One region of the Variovorax sp. 10L426 genome, then DNA from elsewhere that is predicted to be linked to it. Evidence: riboswitches for the same ligand, from Rfam matches in the RefSeq annotation. Region 1 holds a riboswitch; the other holds the start of a gene.

Region 1 (7,716 bases):
CGAATTCGACCTCGATGCATGGTGCGAAGCCCTTGCGCAGGGGCCGAAGATCGCGATGCTCGCCAATCCATCGAACCCGGTTGGCTGCATGTTCGATGCACAGGCGTTCGAGCAACTGCTGTCCGCCACGCCGGCGGGCACGCTGCTGGTGATCGACGAGGCCTACTACGAATACGCACGGCTCGCGCAAGGCTTTCCCGATGCACTGGCCGCGCTGCGTGCGCAGCAGCGTCCGTGGATCGTGCTGCGCACCTTCTCGAAGGCGTGGGGCCTGGCGGGGCTGCGCGTGGGTTACGGCATAGCGTCGGATGCTTCGCTCATCCAGTGGCTGGATCGTGTGCGCACGCCCTTCAACGTCAACGAGGCCGCACAGGCTGCCGCGCTGGCCGCCTGGGGCGACGAGGCCTTCATGGCGAACGCCGTCGAGGCGACGGTCAAGCAGCGCAAGGTGCTCGTGCGGCAACTGCGTGCGATGAACGTGCCCGGACTGCGCATCGCGCCATCTGCGGCCAACTTCCTGTTCATCGACCTGGCGCGGCCGAACGGTCCGGTCAACGAGGCACTTCTGGCGCGCGGGATCATCGTCAAGCCATGGAAGGAGCCGGGTTTCGAGACCTTCATCCGTGTCTCGATCGGCAGCGCCGACGACAACGCGCATTTCCTGCACGCGCTGGGCGAAATCCTCGCCAGCTAGGCAGCAGCCAAGACCCGCCACTGGCGCGGGGAGGAAAGCGCTTCCTACAATCGGTCCCATGAAGCCCATCGCCTACACCCGCGCGCAGCAACTGCCCGACATCCTGAGCCAACGCATCGCCATCCTGGACGGCGCGATGGGCACGATGATCCAGCGCTTCAAGCTGACGGAAGAACAGTACCGGGGCGAACGGTTCAAGGACTTCCCGCGCGACGTCAAGGGCAACAACGAGTTGCTCTCGCTGACGCGGCCCGATGTGATCCGCGACATTCACGAAGGCTATCTGGCGGCCGGCGCCGACCTGATCGAGACCAACACCTTCGGCGCGACCCGCATCGCGCAGGAGGACTACAAGATGGCCGATCTCGCTCGCGAGATGAACCTCGAATCCGCAAAGCTCGCCCGCGCGGCCTGCGACAAGTTCAGCACGCCGGACAAGCCGCGCTTCGTGGCCGGCGCCCTCGGCCCGACGCCCAAGACCGCGAGCATCAGCCCTGACGTGAACGATCCCGGCGCGCGAAACGTGAGCTTCGAGGAGCTGCGCGAGTCCTACTACGAGCAGGTCGAGGCCCTGGTCGAGGGCGGCGCCGACGTGCTGCTGGTCGAGACCATCTTCGATACGCTCAATGCCAAGGCCGCGTTGTTCGCGATCGACGAGTACTTCGAGGCCAGCGGCGAGCGGCTTCCGCTGATCATCAGCGGCACCGTGACCGACGCGTCCGGCCGCATCCTCAGCGGCCAGACAGTGACCGCCTTCTGGCACAGCGTGCGCCATGCGCAGCCGCTGGCCATCGGCCTCAACTGCGCGCTGGGTGCGGCGCTGATGCGGCCCTACATCCAGGAATTGGCACGCGTTGCGGACGACACCTTCATCAGCTGCTATCCCAACGCCGGCCTGCCCAATCCGATGAGTGAGACGGGCTTCGACGAAACGCCTGACGTCACTTCGCGCCTGTTGCACGAGTTCGCGGCCGAAGGGCTGGTCAACATCGTGGGCGGCTGCTGCGGCACCACGCCCGAGCACATCGCGGCCATCGGGCGGGCGGTTGCGCCGATCGCCGGCCGCAGCCTGCATCGCGCCGGCTATCGCGAAGCGGCTTGAATGCCCCGCACCTTGGCGCTTGTGAAGCCGAGGTGAAGAAACTCTCCAAACGTTGACGCGGTGCACGACATCGCGCGGTTAGCCGTTGTTTTGGAGAGGCCATGGCCGATTGACAGCCGCTTTGCGGCGCACCTACCCTGACCGGCAGAACAAAAGGAAATCCCATATGCAGAAAACGACACGGCGATGGATCGGCATCGGCACCATCGCCCTGGCGCTTCCGTTGGCTGCAGCCGCGCAAGACGCCTTTACGCGGGGAGCCGTCAATCTCCGCGCCGGACCTTCGAGCACCTATCCACTGGTGGCCACCCTGGCCCCGGGCCAGCCGGTTCAGGTGATGGGCTGCACCAGCGGGTATGGATGGTGCGACGTCGTGCTGCCGGACGGGCTTCGCGGATGGGCCTACGCGGGCAGCCTCGACTATGCCTACCAGGAACAACGCGTGCCGCTGGCCACGTATGGCGCGGTCATCGGCGTGCCCATCGTGACCTTCGCCATCGGAAGCTACTGGGGCGACTACTACCGCGACCGCCCCTGGTACGGGCAGCCGCGCTGGTGGGGTGGCCGACCACCGCCGCCGCCGGTTCCGGGCTGGCGCCCGCTACCGCCGCCGGTCCCGGCCTGGCGCCCCAATCCGTGGCCGGGCTATGGTCCGCACCATGGATATCGCCCGCCCCCTGCGGGGATCCGTCCGCCTGTGTCCGCGATCCGGCCGCTGCCGCCGGCAGGCATCCGCCCGCCACATGATCCGGGCCACAGGCCGCCCGGACCGCCCCCTGGCGTTCGCCCACCGCCTCCTGGAGGCGGCTTCCAACAGTCCGGCGGCCGGCCACCGGGGCAGCCGCGCGGCGACGGGCAGGGCAATCACGGCCAGGGCCATGGCGGCGGCGACCAAGGACGAAATCACGGCCACGGCGGCAACCAGGGCGGCCAAGGCCACGACCGCGGCCGCGGCGACCACCAATAGGCGACTAACGCTTCATCAACGCGACAAAGCGCTGCGCGCCAAGCCCCAGCGGTCGCTCCCGCGACCAGACGACGTCCACCCACAGGTCCAGTCCGTTCGACAGATTCTCGAAAGGGATCTCGACCACCGCACCCGCTGCCACATGCGGTCGAGCGAAATTGCGCGGCAGCCAGCCCCACCCGAGGCCGGCCGTGATCAGGCTCAGCGCCGCGAGCGCGTTGTCGGTGCGCCAGACGTGTCGCGCGAACACGAAGCGCGGATCGCTGCTCGCGAGATCGCGCCCGGCGACCACGATCTGCCGCGTCGTCGTCAGGTGCTCCGCGCCCAACCGGCCACCGGCGGCGGTCAGCACGGGATGGTCGGGCGCCATGACGGCCACCATGGTGTCGCTCGCCACTTCCTGAAAGCCCTCCCGGCCGTCGAGGCTCGGGCGCTCGAAGACCAACGCCAGTTGGGCCCGACCGCTGTGCAGCAGGCTCAGCGCGTCAGCCTGGGGCGCGGCCAGCACCTCGACCTCCAGCAGCGGAAATTCATTCGCCAGTGCGGCCAACGGTCCGCTCCAGGGCGCCGCAAGCAACTCAGGCGCGATCGCGAGCGTCAGTCGGCTCTCCAGCCCCTGCGTCAGCGCCAGCGCCTGCACCTGGAGCTGCTTGAGCTGGGCAGCGAGCAATCGCGCCTGCGGTTCCAGCGAGCGCGCAGCCGCTGTCGGCTGGGGTTCACGGCCGCTGCGGTCGAAGAGCTGGAGATCGAGTTCGGCTTCGAGATTCGCAATCGTCATGCTGACGGCGGACGGAACCCTCCCCAGCGTCCGGGCCGCGGCCGAAAAGGAGCCGTGATCGAGGACGGCGAGGAACACCTCCACGTTGTCGCTGGAAAAGCTCATGCGCGCCCAATCTATCAACAAATCTGAAAGAAGATGACTTTATATATCAGCCGATGACACATAAAGTCCATCCCAACACCAACCAAACGGGATTGATTTCATGCAAGGGCTCAAGCGTCGCGTCGTCTACATCTCGCTCTACGAAGGCATTGCCATCGTGGCGGCAAGCGCCGGGTTGGCGCTGATGTCGGGCCAGGGGCTGGGGCACTCCGGGGTTCTGGCCGTGATTGCCTCGGTCATCGCCGTGCTGTGGAACTTGAGCTTCAACGCCTTGTTCGAGCGCTGGGAATCCCGCCAGGCCGTGCGCGGCCGCAGCCTGAAGCGCCGGATCGCCCACGCGATCGGGTTCGAGGGCGGGCTGGTCGCCTTCCTCGTGCCGATCTTCGCCTGGTGGCTGGACGTCAGCCTGTGGGATGCGCTGGTGATGGACCTCGGACTGGTCGTGTTCTTCCTGGTCTACACCTTCGTCTTCAACTGGGCCTTCGACGCGCTCTTCGGCCTGCCCGCATCGGCCGCCACTGTCGCGCAGCCGGCGTAAAATCCGCGGCTCCCAAGGAGCGTTGCAGCGCCGCCGTCTGGCTTCGAGACGGCCGCGTCAGGCTTGGGCTTCCATCCCATGGATTGCAACGACGCTCGCCTGATTCCATTGCCCGCAGGTGAGCCCATGTCTTCCGATTCCTCTCCAGTCCTCGTCCCCCCGATGAAGCTGTCCGGCCTCGAGCCGGTGCAGATCGGCGAGGGCGCCTTGTTCGTCAATATCGGCGAGCGCACCAACGTCACCGGCTCGAAGGCCTTCGCGCGGATGATCCTGAACGGCCAGTTCGAGGACGCCCTGGCCGTCGCGCGCCAGCAGGTCGAGAACGGCGCGCAGGTCATCGACATCAACATGGACGAGGCCATGCTCGACAGCAAGGCCGCGATGGTGCGCTTCCTGAACCTGATCGCCAGCGAGCCCGACATCGCGCGCGTGCCCATCATGGTCGACAGTTCCAAGTGGGAAGTCATCGAGGCCGGCCTGCGCTGCATCCAGGGCAAGGGCATCGTGAACTCGATCAGCATGAAAGAAGGCGAGGACCAGTTCCGCCACCATGCGCGGCTGCTGCGTCGCTACGGTGCGGCGGCGGTCGTCATGGCCTTCGACGAAAAGGGCCAGGCCGATACCTACGAACGCAAGATCGAGATTTGCGAACGCGCCTACCGCATCCTGGTCGATGAGATCGATTTCCCGCCCGAGGACATCATCTTCGACCCGAACATCTTCGCGATCGCCACGGGCATCGAGGAGCACAACAACTACGCCGTCGATTTCATCAACGCCACGCGCTGGATCAAGGAGAACCTGGCGGGTGCGAAGGTGTCGGGCGGCGTCTCGAACGTGAGCTTCAGCTTCCGCGGCAACGACCCGGTGCGCGAAGCGATCCACACCGTGTTCCTGTACCACGCGATCAAGGCGGGCATGGACATGGGCATCGTCAACGCCGGCATGGTCGGCGTCTACGACGACCTGGAGCCCGAACTGCGCGAGCGCGTCGAGGACGTCGTGTTGAACCGCCGGCCCGATGCCGGGGAGCGCCTCGTTGAAGTCGCCGAGACCGCGAAGAGCGGTGCCAAGGACGAGAGCAAGAAGCTCGAATGGCGCGGCACGCCGGAGCACCCGGTGCATGTCAACCAGCGGCTGTCGCACGCGATGGTGCACGGCATCACCGACTTCATCGTCGAGGACACCGAGGAGGCCTACCAGCAGATCCTCGCCAAGGGCGGCCGGCCGCTGCACGTGATCGAAGGCCCGCTGATGGACGGCATGAACATCGTGGGCGACCTGTTCGGCCAGGGCAAGATGTTCCTGCCGCAGGTGGTGAAGTCGGCCCGCGTGATGAAGTCGGCGGTGGCCCACCTCATTCCCTACATCGAGGAAGAAAAGCGCCAGGACGAGGCCGCGGGCCGCGACGTGCGGACCAAGGGCAAGATCGTCATCGCCACCGTCAAGGGCGACGTGCACGACATCGGCAAGAACATCGTCACCGTCGTGCTCCAGTGCAACAACTTCGAAGTGGTGAACATGGGTGTGATGGTCCCATGCCACGAGATCCTTGCGCGCGCAAAGGTCGAGGGCGCGGACATCGTCGGGCTGTCGGGCCTCATCACGCCGAGCCTGGAGGAGATGCAGTACGTCGCCGGCGAGATGCAGAAGGACGAGCATTTCCGCATCCGGAAGATTCCCCTGTTGATCGGCGGCGCGACCACCAGCCGCGTGCACACGGCAGTCAAGATCGCGCCGCACTACGAAGGCCCGGTCGTCTACGTGCCCGATGCCTCGCGCAGCGTGAGCGTGGCGCAGTCGCTGTTGTCCGAGCAGGCGGCCAACTACATCGACGAGATCAACGCCGATTACGACAAGGTGCGGCAACTGCACGCCAACAAGAAGCAGGTGCCGCTCTGGCCGCTCGCGAAGGCGCGCGCCAACAAGACGCCGATCGACTGGTCGGGCTATGTGCCGCCGGTGCCGAAGTTCATCGGCCGCCGCGTGTTCCGGAACTTCGATCTCACCGAACTTGCCAAGTACATCGACTGGGGCCCCTTCTTCCAGACCTGGGATCTGGCGGGGCCTTTCCCGGCGATCCTGAAAGACGAGATCGTCGGCACCGAGGCCGTGCGCGTGTACGCCGACGGCCAGCGCATGCTCAAGCGCCTGATCGAAGGCCGCTGGCTCACGGCGAGCGGCGTGATCGGCTTCTGGCCGGCCAACACGGTGAACGACGACGACATCGTGCTCTACACGGACGAGTCTCGCAGCGAGGCAGCGCTCACCTGGTGGGGCATGCGCCAGCAGACCGAGAAGCACGTGATCGACGGGGTGACTCGGCCCAGCCGCTGCCTCGCCGATTTCGTCGCGCCGCGCGAGAGCGGTCTCGCGGATTACGTGGGCATCTTCGCGGTCACGGCGGGTCTCGGCGTCGAGAAGAAGGAGAAGTATTTCACCGACGACCTCGACGACTACTCGGCCATCATGCTCAAGGCGCTGGCCGACCGGCTCGCGGAAGCCTTCGCCGAGGCGCTGCATCACCGAGTGCGCACCGACCTCTGGGGCTACGCGCCCGAAGAGGCCCTGACCAACGAAGCCATGATCGCCGAGAAGTACCGCGGCATTCGGCCCGCGCCGGGCTATCCGGCCTGTCCCGACCACAGCGTCAAGCGGCCGATGTTCGACCTCCTGAACTGCGCGGACATTGGCATGACCCTGACGGAAAGCCTCGCCATGATGCCCGCCGCCAGCGTGAGCGGCTTCTATCTGAGCCATCCCGATTCGACGTATTTCAACGTCGGGAAGATCGGGCACGACCAGTTGCAGGATCAGGCCGCGCGTCGCGACGAAAGCGAAGCGGATCTCGAGCGGCTGTTGGCGCCAAATCTAGGATGACCCCCAAGCTCGCGCACTTCGTGTCGCTCTCCACCCCCTTCCAGGGGGCAACACCGGCGGCCCGGGAGGATGTTGCTCGCCCCCAGGCTTGCTCACTCCGTGTAGCCGCCAACCCCCTACCGGGGGCAACACCAGCGGCCCGGCGAAGCCGGTTCCACGGTGTTTCACGAACGGGCCTGGCTGCGCCGGCCGACGGTTTGGGGCATTTGGGGGGTGCGCGCAACGCACCCGTTCGGGGGCTGCCGAAGCGACACGAAGTGCGCGCAGCCTGGGGGGGAGACTCTTGATCATGTTTGCCGCCGCGCACTATGCGGCATTGGCGGTCTTTGCCGCCGCCTGCTGGGGTTTCGGACGAGCACTGCTGGTGCGGCTCGGCGCGCCGGCGCGCCGGGATGTCTGGCTCGAGACGGCCATGGCCATCACGGCGGGCATCGGGATCTTCGTTTGCATCTTCCAGGCGTTCGCCATCGCGCGCCAGTTCACGGCCGGCGTCGTCGTGGCTTCGGTCGCGGTCGGCCTCGTCGCGGTGATCCTGCAGGTGCCCGCCTGGCTGCGGCAGGTGCGAGGGCGCGAAGTGTCGGCGCAGCTGTCCTGGCTCGAGAAGCTGGGTCTGGTCGTCATCGCACTGGTCGCGGTGCCGACGCTGATGGCA
Region 2 (7,716 bases), on a different contig from region 1:
GGTGGGAATCTCGCGTTCGATGCGCGCGAGCACGGTCTGCATGCGCTCGAAGTTGTGAGCGCGGGTCGCCGCATCTTGCTGGTAGTGCTTTTCGAGTTCGCCAGTGGCAGATGGCACCAGCGCGACCGCGCCGTTCTCGGCAACGATCGCGTCGATCGGCCACGCTGTCGCGAAAGGTTCGCTCCAGCCGACCGGCCGACCGGTGACGGCGACCACATGCAGGCCCACGGCCTTCAGTGCGGCCATCGACTGCAAGGCATCGGGCGTGATCGCGCCTTCGGTTGTCAGCGTGTCGTCGATGTCGGTGAAGACGCCGATCAACTGGCGCCGCGCCTGCAACGGCCACTGACTCAGCGGCTGCATCAACCCGCCGTTTGCAGCGCGAGGCCTGCATGCTCCCGCAGCGGATGGAAATGGATCTTGGGAAAGCGCTCCTGCGCCAGCCGCACGTCGTAGGGCGAGGTGCACAGGAAGGCGAGCGTGTCGGCCGCGTCGCGCGCCATGCGTGCGGGATAGGCATCGACGAAAGTGCGCAGCTCGGCCGGCGTATCGGCGGTGATCCACCGTGCCCCGGTGTATTGACAGCCTTCGAGTCGTACGTCGGCGTCGTACTCAGTCTTCAGGCGGTGCTGCACGACCTCGAACTGCAGTTGCCCGACCGCGCCGAGCAGCATCGGTCCGCCGATCTCGGGGCGGAACACCTGGATCGCGCCTTCTTCACCCAGCTGTGCCAGGCCTTGCTGCAATTGCTTGGTGCGCAGCGGGTTCTTCAGGATCACCGTCATGAACAACTCGGGCGCAAAGAAGGGCAGGCCGGTGAACTGCAACGACGCGCCGTCGGTGATGGTGTCGCCCAACTGCACACCGCCGTGCGTGGTGAAGCCGACGATGTCGCCGGCATAGGCTTCCTCGACGGCCTCGCGGCGCTGGCTCATGAAGGTCACGACGCTGGTCGGCCGCAGTTCCTTGGCGGTGCGCTGCACCTTGAGCTTCATGCCCGGCGTGTATCGGCCCGAAGCCATTCGCACGAAGGCGATGCGATCGCGGTGGTTGGCATCCATGTTGGCCTGCACCTTGAAGACGACGCCAGCGAAATCCTTGTCATCCGGGTGGACCTCTTTCGTGACGGGCTGGCGGTTGACCATCGTCGTGCTCACGCGCGGTTGCGGCGGCGGTGCGAGGTCGACCAGCGCATCGAGCACTTCCATCACCCCGAAGTTGTTGACGCCGGAGCCGAAGAACACGGGCGTCTGCTTGCCGGCGAGGAAGGCCTCGCGATCCCAGGCGGGCGATGCGCCGGTGGCGAGTTCCATGCTCTCCATGGCCGTTTCGAATTCATGGCCGAAGCGCTTCTGGAGCGCCTCGCGATCGGTCAGGGGAATGGTCTCGAAGTCCTGTGGGAGTCGCTCGCTGCCCGACTCGAACACCGTCATTGCGTGGGTACGCAAGTTCACGATGCCACCGAAGGACTTGCCCTGTCCGACCGGCCAGGTCATCGGCACACAGGGCATGCCCAGCTCGCGCTCGATCTCGTCGAGCAGTTCGAGCGGCTCGCGCACTTCGCGGTCCATCTTGTTGACGAAGGTGATGATGGGCGTGTCGCGCTGGCGGCAGACCTCGATCAGGCGGCGCGTCTGTGCTTCGACACCGTTGGCCGCGTCGATCACCATCAGCGCCGAATCGACGGCGGTGAGAACGCGGTAGGTGTCTTCGGAGAAGTCCTTGTGGCCCGGCGTGTCGAGCAGGTTGATGACGTGCTCGCGATAGGCCATCTGCATCACCGAGGATGCGACCGAGATGCCGCGCTGCTTCTCGATCTCCATCCAGTCCGACGTGGCATGTCGCGAAGCCTTGCGCGCCTTGACGGAGCCGGCAATCTGGATCGCGCCAGAGAACAGCAGCAGCTTTTCAGTCAGCGTGGTCTTGCCGGCGTCCGGGTGGGAAATGATCGCAAAAGTGCGGCGGCGGCGGGTTTCGGAGGCGAATGTCATGGGGTGAACGCGGTGCGCGCTCACGGGCGCGGGCGGCAGAAGGCAAAGCCCGCAATTTTACCGAGCGACCCGCCGATGCGCCGGCCGACACCGCATTTACATGGGCGGCGTGAATCCGTTGCGGCCCACGAGCAGGCTCGAGGCGGTCGGCTTGCCATCCTTCACTTGCACCGAGACGACGACCTTTGCGCCCTGGACCAACAGGGCCGACTGATCGTCCTGTGCGGGCTTGAAGGTGACGATCGGCGTGCCGGGCGGGACGATCACGGTCTTTTCGCCATCCGCGTACTTGAGCGTCAGCTTCAGGCCGCCCCGTCCCGAGGAGGGCGCGGCGCCCAGCGATGAAACCGTGGCGTTCGTCATCGTGCCGTTGGGCATGTAGTCCCAGGGATAGAAACCTTCGGCGGTCCCGCGCATGGACTCGGGAAACACCAAGACCTCGACGGCGCGCTGGGTGCCATCGGGCTGCGGCACCGAACCGGCACCGACGAAGCTGTTGGCCTTGATGGCGGCCGGCGTCAGGGGGAGCACCTCGAGGACGCGCAGGTTGGCGGGGCGCGCCATGGTGACGACTTCGCCGCCGCGGCCCTTGACGGTCAGGGTGTTCGCGTCGACGTGCACAAGGACACCTCGTACGCGTACGGCTTGCGCCCAGGCAGCAGCCGGCACAACGACCGAGGCGGCAATCACGAACGAAGTGACAAGAACTCCGGCTTTGAACATGTTGTAACGCCTCTGACTCAGTGGTTCCGGGGAAGCGTTGGAGTCTAGGACTGATCAAAAAGTGCTGCTGGCGACGCTTCGCCGCCAAGCGCTAAAATGCCTCGTTCCGAGGAGCGTTGCAGCGCCGCCAGGCGTGAGGCTCGGACCACCATCGCAACCACGCTCACCCGCTGTTCTCGCGGTGAGTCCTTTCCCCGAACGCAGTGGCATCTTTCAAACTTGCTTTGGAGCCAACATGAGCGCCGTTCTCAAGAACCCGTCTTCCACCGACCAGGCCATCACCGACATTTCCCTTGCCGCCTGGGGCCGCAAGGAAATCCGCATCGCCGAAACCGAAATGCCCGGCCTGATGGCCATCCGCGAAGAGTTCGCCAAGAGCCAGCCGCTCAAGGGCGCGCGCATCACCGGATCGCTGCACATGACGATCCAGACAGCCGTGCTGATCGAGACCCTGCAGGCGCTGGGCGCCAACGTGCGCTGGGCTTCGTGCAACATCTTCTCGACGCAGGACCACGCTGCCGCCGCCATTGCCGCTGCCGGCACGCCGGTGTTTGCGATCAAGGGCGAATCGCTGGAAGACTACTGGGACTACACCCATCGCATCTTCGACTTCGGCCCCAAGGGTTCGGCTGGCGAAGGCCCCAACATGATCCTGGACGACGGCGGCGACGCCACGCTGCTGATGCACCTGGGCCAGCGCGCCGAAAAGGACCAGAGCGTTCTCGCCAACCCGACCAGCGATGAAGAGCGCATCCTCTATGCGGCCATCAAAGCGAAGCTCGCGGTGGATCCGACCTGGTACACCCGCAAGTCGGCCGAAATCATCGGCGTGACCGAGGAAACCACCACCGGCGTCCACCGACTGAACGAGATGAGTGCCAAGGGCACGCTGCTGTTCCGCGCCATCAACGTCAACGACTCGGTGACCAAGAGCAAGTTCGACAACCTCTACGGCTGCCGCGAATCGCTGGTGGACGGCATCAAGCGCGCCACCGACGTGATGATCGCGGGCAAGGTTGCCTGCGTGGCCGGCTACGGTGACGTGGGCAAGGGCTCGGCCCAGGCACTGCGCGCATTGAGCGCCCAGGTGTGGGTCACCGAGATCGACCCGATCAACGCACTGCAGGCCGCGATGGAAGGCTACAAGGTCGTCACCATGGAATATGCCGCCGACAAGGCCGACATCTTCGTGACCACCACCGGCAACCGCGACGTGATCCGCCACGAGCACATGCTCGCGATGAAGAACCAGGCGATCGTCTGCAACATCGGGCACTTCGACAACGAGATCGAAGTGGCATCGCTCGAGAAGTACGAGTGGGAAGAGATCAAGCCCCAGGTCGATCACATCACCTTCCCTGACGGCAAGAAGATCATCCTGCTGGCCAAGGGCCGTCTGGTGAACCTGGGCTGCGGCACCGGTCATCCGAGCTTCGTGATGTCGTCGTCCTTCGCGAACCAGACCATCGCGCAGATCGAACTCTTCACCAAGCCTGATGCCTATCAGGCCGGCAAGGTCTATGTGCTGCCCAAGCACCTCGACGAAAAGGTCGCCCGCCTGCACCTGAAGAAGGTCGGCGCCATGTTGACCGAGCTGACGGACGCACAGGCTGCGTACATCGGTGTCGACAAGAACGGCCCCTACAAGCCGGACACCTACCGCTATTGAGCGGACACGGACGTAGCGCTTTGCGCGCGGATCAGTTGCTCGTCGAACGCGGCCTTGCTGCGTCGCGCTCGCAAGCCGTTCGCCTCATCGCGGGCGGATTGCGCTGGCGCGACGGCACGACCTGGCGCGTGGTCGCCAAGAACCGTGACGAGATACCCGAGTCGGCGGAGCTGGAACTGCTCGATCCTGCCGAGGCGCGCTACGTCTCGCGCGGCGGACTCAAGCTCGAAGGTGCGCTCGGCGAGACGGCGATCGACCCGCGCAGCAAGCGCTGTCTCGATGTCGGTCAGTCGACCGGCGGATTTACCGACTGCCTGCTGCAGCAAGGTGCGGAGCACGTCATCGGCGTGGACGTGGGGCATGGGCAACTGCATCCGCGCATGCAGGCCGATGCGCGCGTGACTGCCGTCGAAGGCGTCAACGCCCGTGCACTCCGCGCCGACGACTGGATCTCGCAGTCACCCGCGGATTCGGATTTCGATCTGATCGTGGGCGATCTGTCCTTCATCTCGCTCACGCTCGTGCTGCCGGCGTTGACACCGCTGCTCAAGGCCGATGGCAATCTGCTGATGCTGGTGAAGCCGCAGTTCGAACTGCAACCGGGCCAGGTCGGCAAGGGCGGTATCGTGCGCGATCCCGCGTTGTATGCCGTCGTCGAGCAGCGACTGCGCGATGCCTGTACTGCGCTCGGCCTGCGCGTCGTGCGATGGCTGGACAGCCCGATCGCGGGTGGCGATGGCAATCGCGAGTTTTTCATTCATGCCGTTCATGCGAATGGCGAACAAGGAGCCGGCCGTGCGCCTTCCGCTCAGTTTTGAATTCTTTCCACCGAAGACACCCGAAGGGGCGGTCAAGCTGAGGGCCGTACGGCAGCAGCTCTATGCGCGGGAGCCGCAGTTCTGCTCGGTCACCTACGGTGCTGGCGGCTCGACGCATGACGGCACCTTCGGCGCGGTTCGCGAAATCCTCGGCGAAGGCGTTGACGCCGCTTGCCATTTTTCGTGCATCGGCGCGACGAAGTCGACCATCCGCACGCAACTGGCGGAACTGAAGGCGATGGGCGTCAAGCGCCTCGTCGCATTGAGAGGCGACCTGCCCAGTGGCTACGGCATCGGCGGCGAATTTCTCTACGCCAGCGATCTCGTCGCCTTCATTCGCGCCGAGACTGGTCGCGATTTCCATATTGAGGTGGCGTGCTACCCCGAAGTGCATCCGCAGGCTCGTTCGCCGCAGGCAGACCTGCAGGCTTTCGCGGCCAAGGTGCATGCCGGGGCAGATTCGGCCATCACGCAGTATTTCTTCAGCCCCGAGGCGTATTGGCGTTTCGTCGACGAGGCGCGTGCCATGGGCCTCGATACGCCGATCGTGCCGGGCATCATGCCGATCACCAGTTCGACGCAGCTCATGCGCTTCTCCGACGCCTGCGGCGCCGAGATCCCCCGCTGGATTCGCCTTCGGCTGCAGAGCTTCGGCGACGACACCGCATCGATCAAGTCCTTTGGGCTCGACGTGGTCGCCACCCTGTGCGAGCGCTTGTGCGCAGGCGGCGCGCCAGCGCTGCATTTCTACACGATGAACCAATCGGTCGCGACGCTGGGCGTACTGCAGCGTCTCGGTTGGAGCGAATGAGGTCGGGCGTCCGGCTCGGAAGATTCGCGGCGGCGGCGATCGCGGCGGTCTTGCTTGCAGCCTGCTCGACGCAGGGATCATCGCCGGACGGTACCGCCGAGGGAACGGGGTTCAGGCTTCGTCCTCTGGCGAAGCAGCCCGCGCTGCCGCCCGGTGCGCCGCCGCGTTCCCAGGTGCCCTCGGTGCGCTACGACCTCGCCGTGTCGGGCGCGGGCGAACTGCCACCGGACGACGGCATTCCGGGTGACCGCGAGATCTTCGAGCGCGGTGGCGCATCGTGGTACGGCATCCAGTTCCATCAACGCAAGACGGCCAGCGGCGAGCGCTTCGACATGACGGCGCTGACGGCCGCTCACAAGACCTTGCCGTTCAACACCCGCGTCTGCGTGCGCAGCCTTGTGAATGGCCGCGAGGTGCTGGTTCGCATCAACGACCGCGGCCCTTACGCCGCCGGGCGCATCATCGACCTGAGCCGCGCCGCTGCCGAGTCGATCGGATTGCTGGCATTGGGAATCAAGCAGGTCGCGCTGTCGATCGTGGACAAGGACACGGACAGTTGCGCCGGCGAGGCGGTCGGCCCGGCAGATCCGCCGTCGGATGCGGCGCAGAAACCCGCACCGAGGCCGACGCTCAAGATTGCCCCCCGCAAACATCGCTAAGGGGTGGCAGCACGACGTGGGTAGGATCAACCGCCGCCGCTATCGAGCGAAGATGCCGCGTGGCGGTCCTGCGCCAAGCGCTCTGCCATCTGGGGCAGCGCCGCTGCGAGCAGCGGCTTCAACGTGTACGGTGGGTTGATGAGGAACATTCCGCTGGCCGGCAGTCCGGGCCGGTGCTTGGTGCCTGATGCGTCGGTCACGATCTTGCTTGACTTGACGGTCAGTGTGGCATGCAGCCACGATTTGCCGGCCTTCGTGGTCAGCGTCTTCAGCCGTCGCGGCAGGTCGTGCGCCTCGGGGCGAGGAATGATCGGATACCAGATGGCGTAGGTGCCGGTCGCAAAACGCTTGAGCGCTTCGGTCACGAAATCGAGAACGCGCGCGTAGTCGCTCTTGATCTCGTAGCTGGGATCGCAAAGCACCAGCGCGCGCCGCGACGGCGGTGGCAGGAACTTCGTCGCGCTGCTGAATCCGTCGTCCCGCAGGATGGTGATCTGGCGTCCGGCATCGAGTTGCGCGATGTTGGCATCGAGGGTGCGGGCGTCCGTCGGATGCAACTCGAACAGTTTCAGCTTGTCGTGGTCGCGCAGCAGATGGTGCGTGATGAAGGGCGAGCCCGGATAGATGCGAGCGCCACCCTTGGGGTTGAAGTCCCGGACCACTTCGAGGTAGCGCGCCAGAGCATCGGTGAGGGGGGCCGTATTGGCCGGTGCAAGGGTCGGCTCGGAAAGCAGTCGCAGGACGCCCTCGACTGCTTCGCCGCTGGTCCCCGCATAGTCGCCGTCGAGGCGGTAGAGTCCCGCGCCGGCGTGCGTGTCGACCACCGTGAGAGCGGCGTCTTTCTCGAGCAGGTGGTCGAGCGTGGCAATCAGCACCGTGTGCTTGAGCACGTCCGCATGATTGCCGGCGTGGAAGGCGTGGCGGTAGCTGAACATCCCCCAATGGTAATGGGCCGGCTCTCAATCAGGGGGAGTATTGGTGCTTTACAGCAATGTTTCATATAATCGCGGGCTTCGCAGCGTTTTTGTGGCCCCGCGGCGAAGGC

What was found. Region 1 has a riboswitch for S-adenosylhomocysteine ahead of metH (methionine synthase). Riboswitches for the same ligand answer to the same signal wherever they lie in the genome.
Region 2: it holds a riboswitch for S-adenosylhomocysteine, as region 1 does, so the genes downstream of both, ahcY (adenosylhomocysteinase) here and metH (methionine synthase) in region 1, are expected to answer to the same signal.

Annotation. Positions count from the first base shown of each region.
Region 1 is NZ_JBFTJF010000013.1:13,206-20,921, reverse strand. It holds gene AC1DHL_RS19105 (histidinol-phosphate transaminase) at 1-694, shown strand, start outside; gene AC1DHL_RS19100 (homocysteine S-methyltransferase family protein) at 753-1,796, shown strand; gene AC1DHL_RS19095 (SH3 domain-containing protein) at 1,963-2,763, shown strand; gene AC1DHL_RS19090 (LysR family transcriptional regulator) at 2,768-3,646, opposite strand; gene AC1DHL_RS19085 (PACE efflux transporter) at 3,747-4,184, shown strand; S-adenosyl-L-homocysteine riboswitch at 4,193-4,288, shown strand; gene metH (methionine synthase) at 4,311-7,064, shown strand; gene AC1DHL_RS19075 (ArnT family glycosyltransferase) at 7,354-7,716, shown strand, end outside.
Region 2 is NZ_JBFTJF010000014.1:70,929-78,644, forward strand. It holds gene AC1DHL_RS20390 (HAD-IIB family hydrolase) at 1-363, opposite strand, end outside; gene AC1DHL_RS20395 (peptide chain release factor 3) at 363-1,991, opposite strand; gene AC1DHL_RS20400 (hypothetical protein) at 2,088-2,714, opposite strand; S-adenosyl-L-homocysteine riboswitch at 2,817-2,886, shown strand; gene ahcY (adenosylhomocysteinase) at 2,950-4,383, shown strand; gene AC1DHL_RS20410 (TlyA family RNA methyltransferase) at 4,404-5,201, shown strand; gene metF (methylenetetrahydrofolate reductase [NAD(P)H]) at 5,179-6,012, shown strand; gene AC1DHL_RS20420 (septal ring lytic transglycosylase RlpA family protein) at 6,009-6,671, shown strand; gene AC1DHL_RS20425 (23S rRNA (adenine(2030)-N(6))-methyltransferase RlmJ) at 6,698-7,606, opposite strand.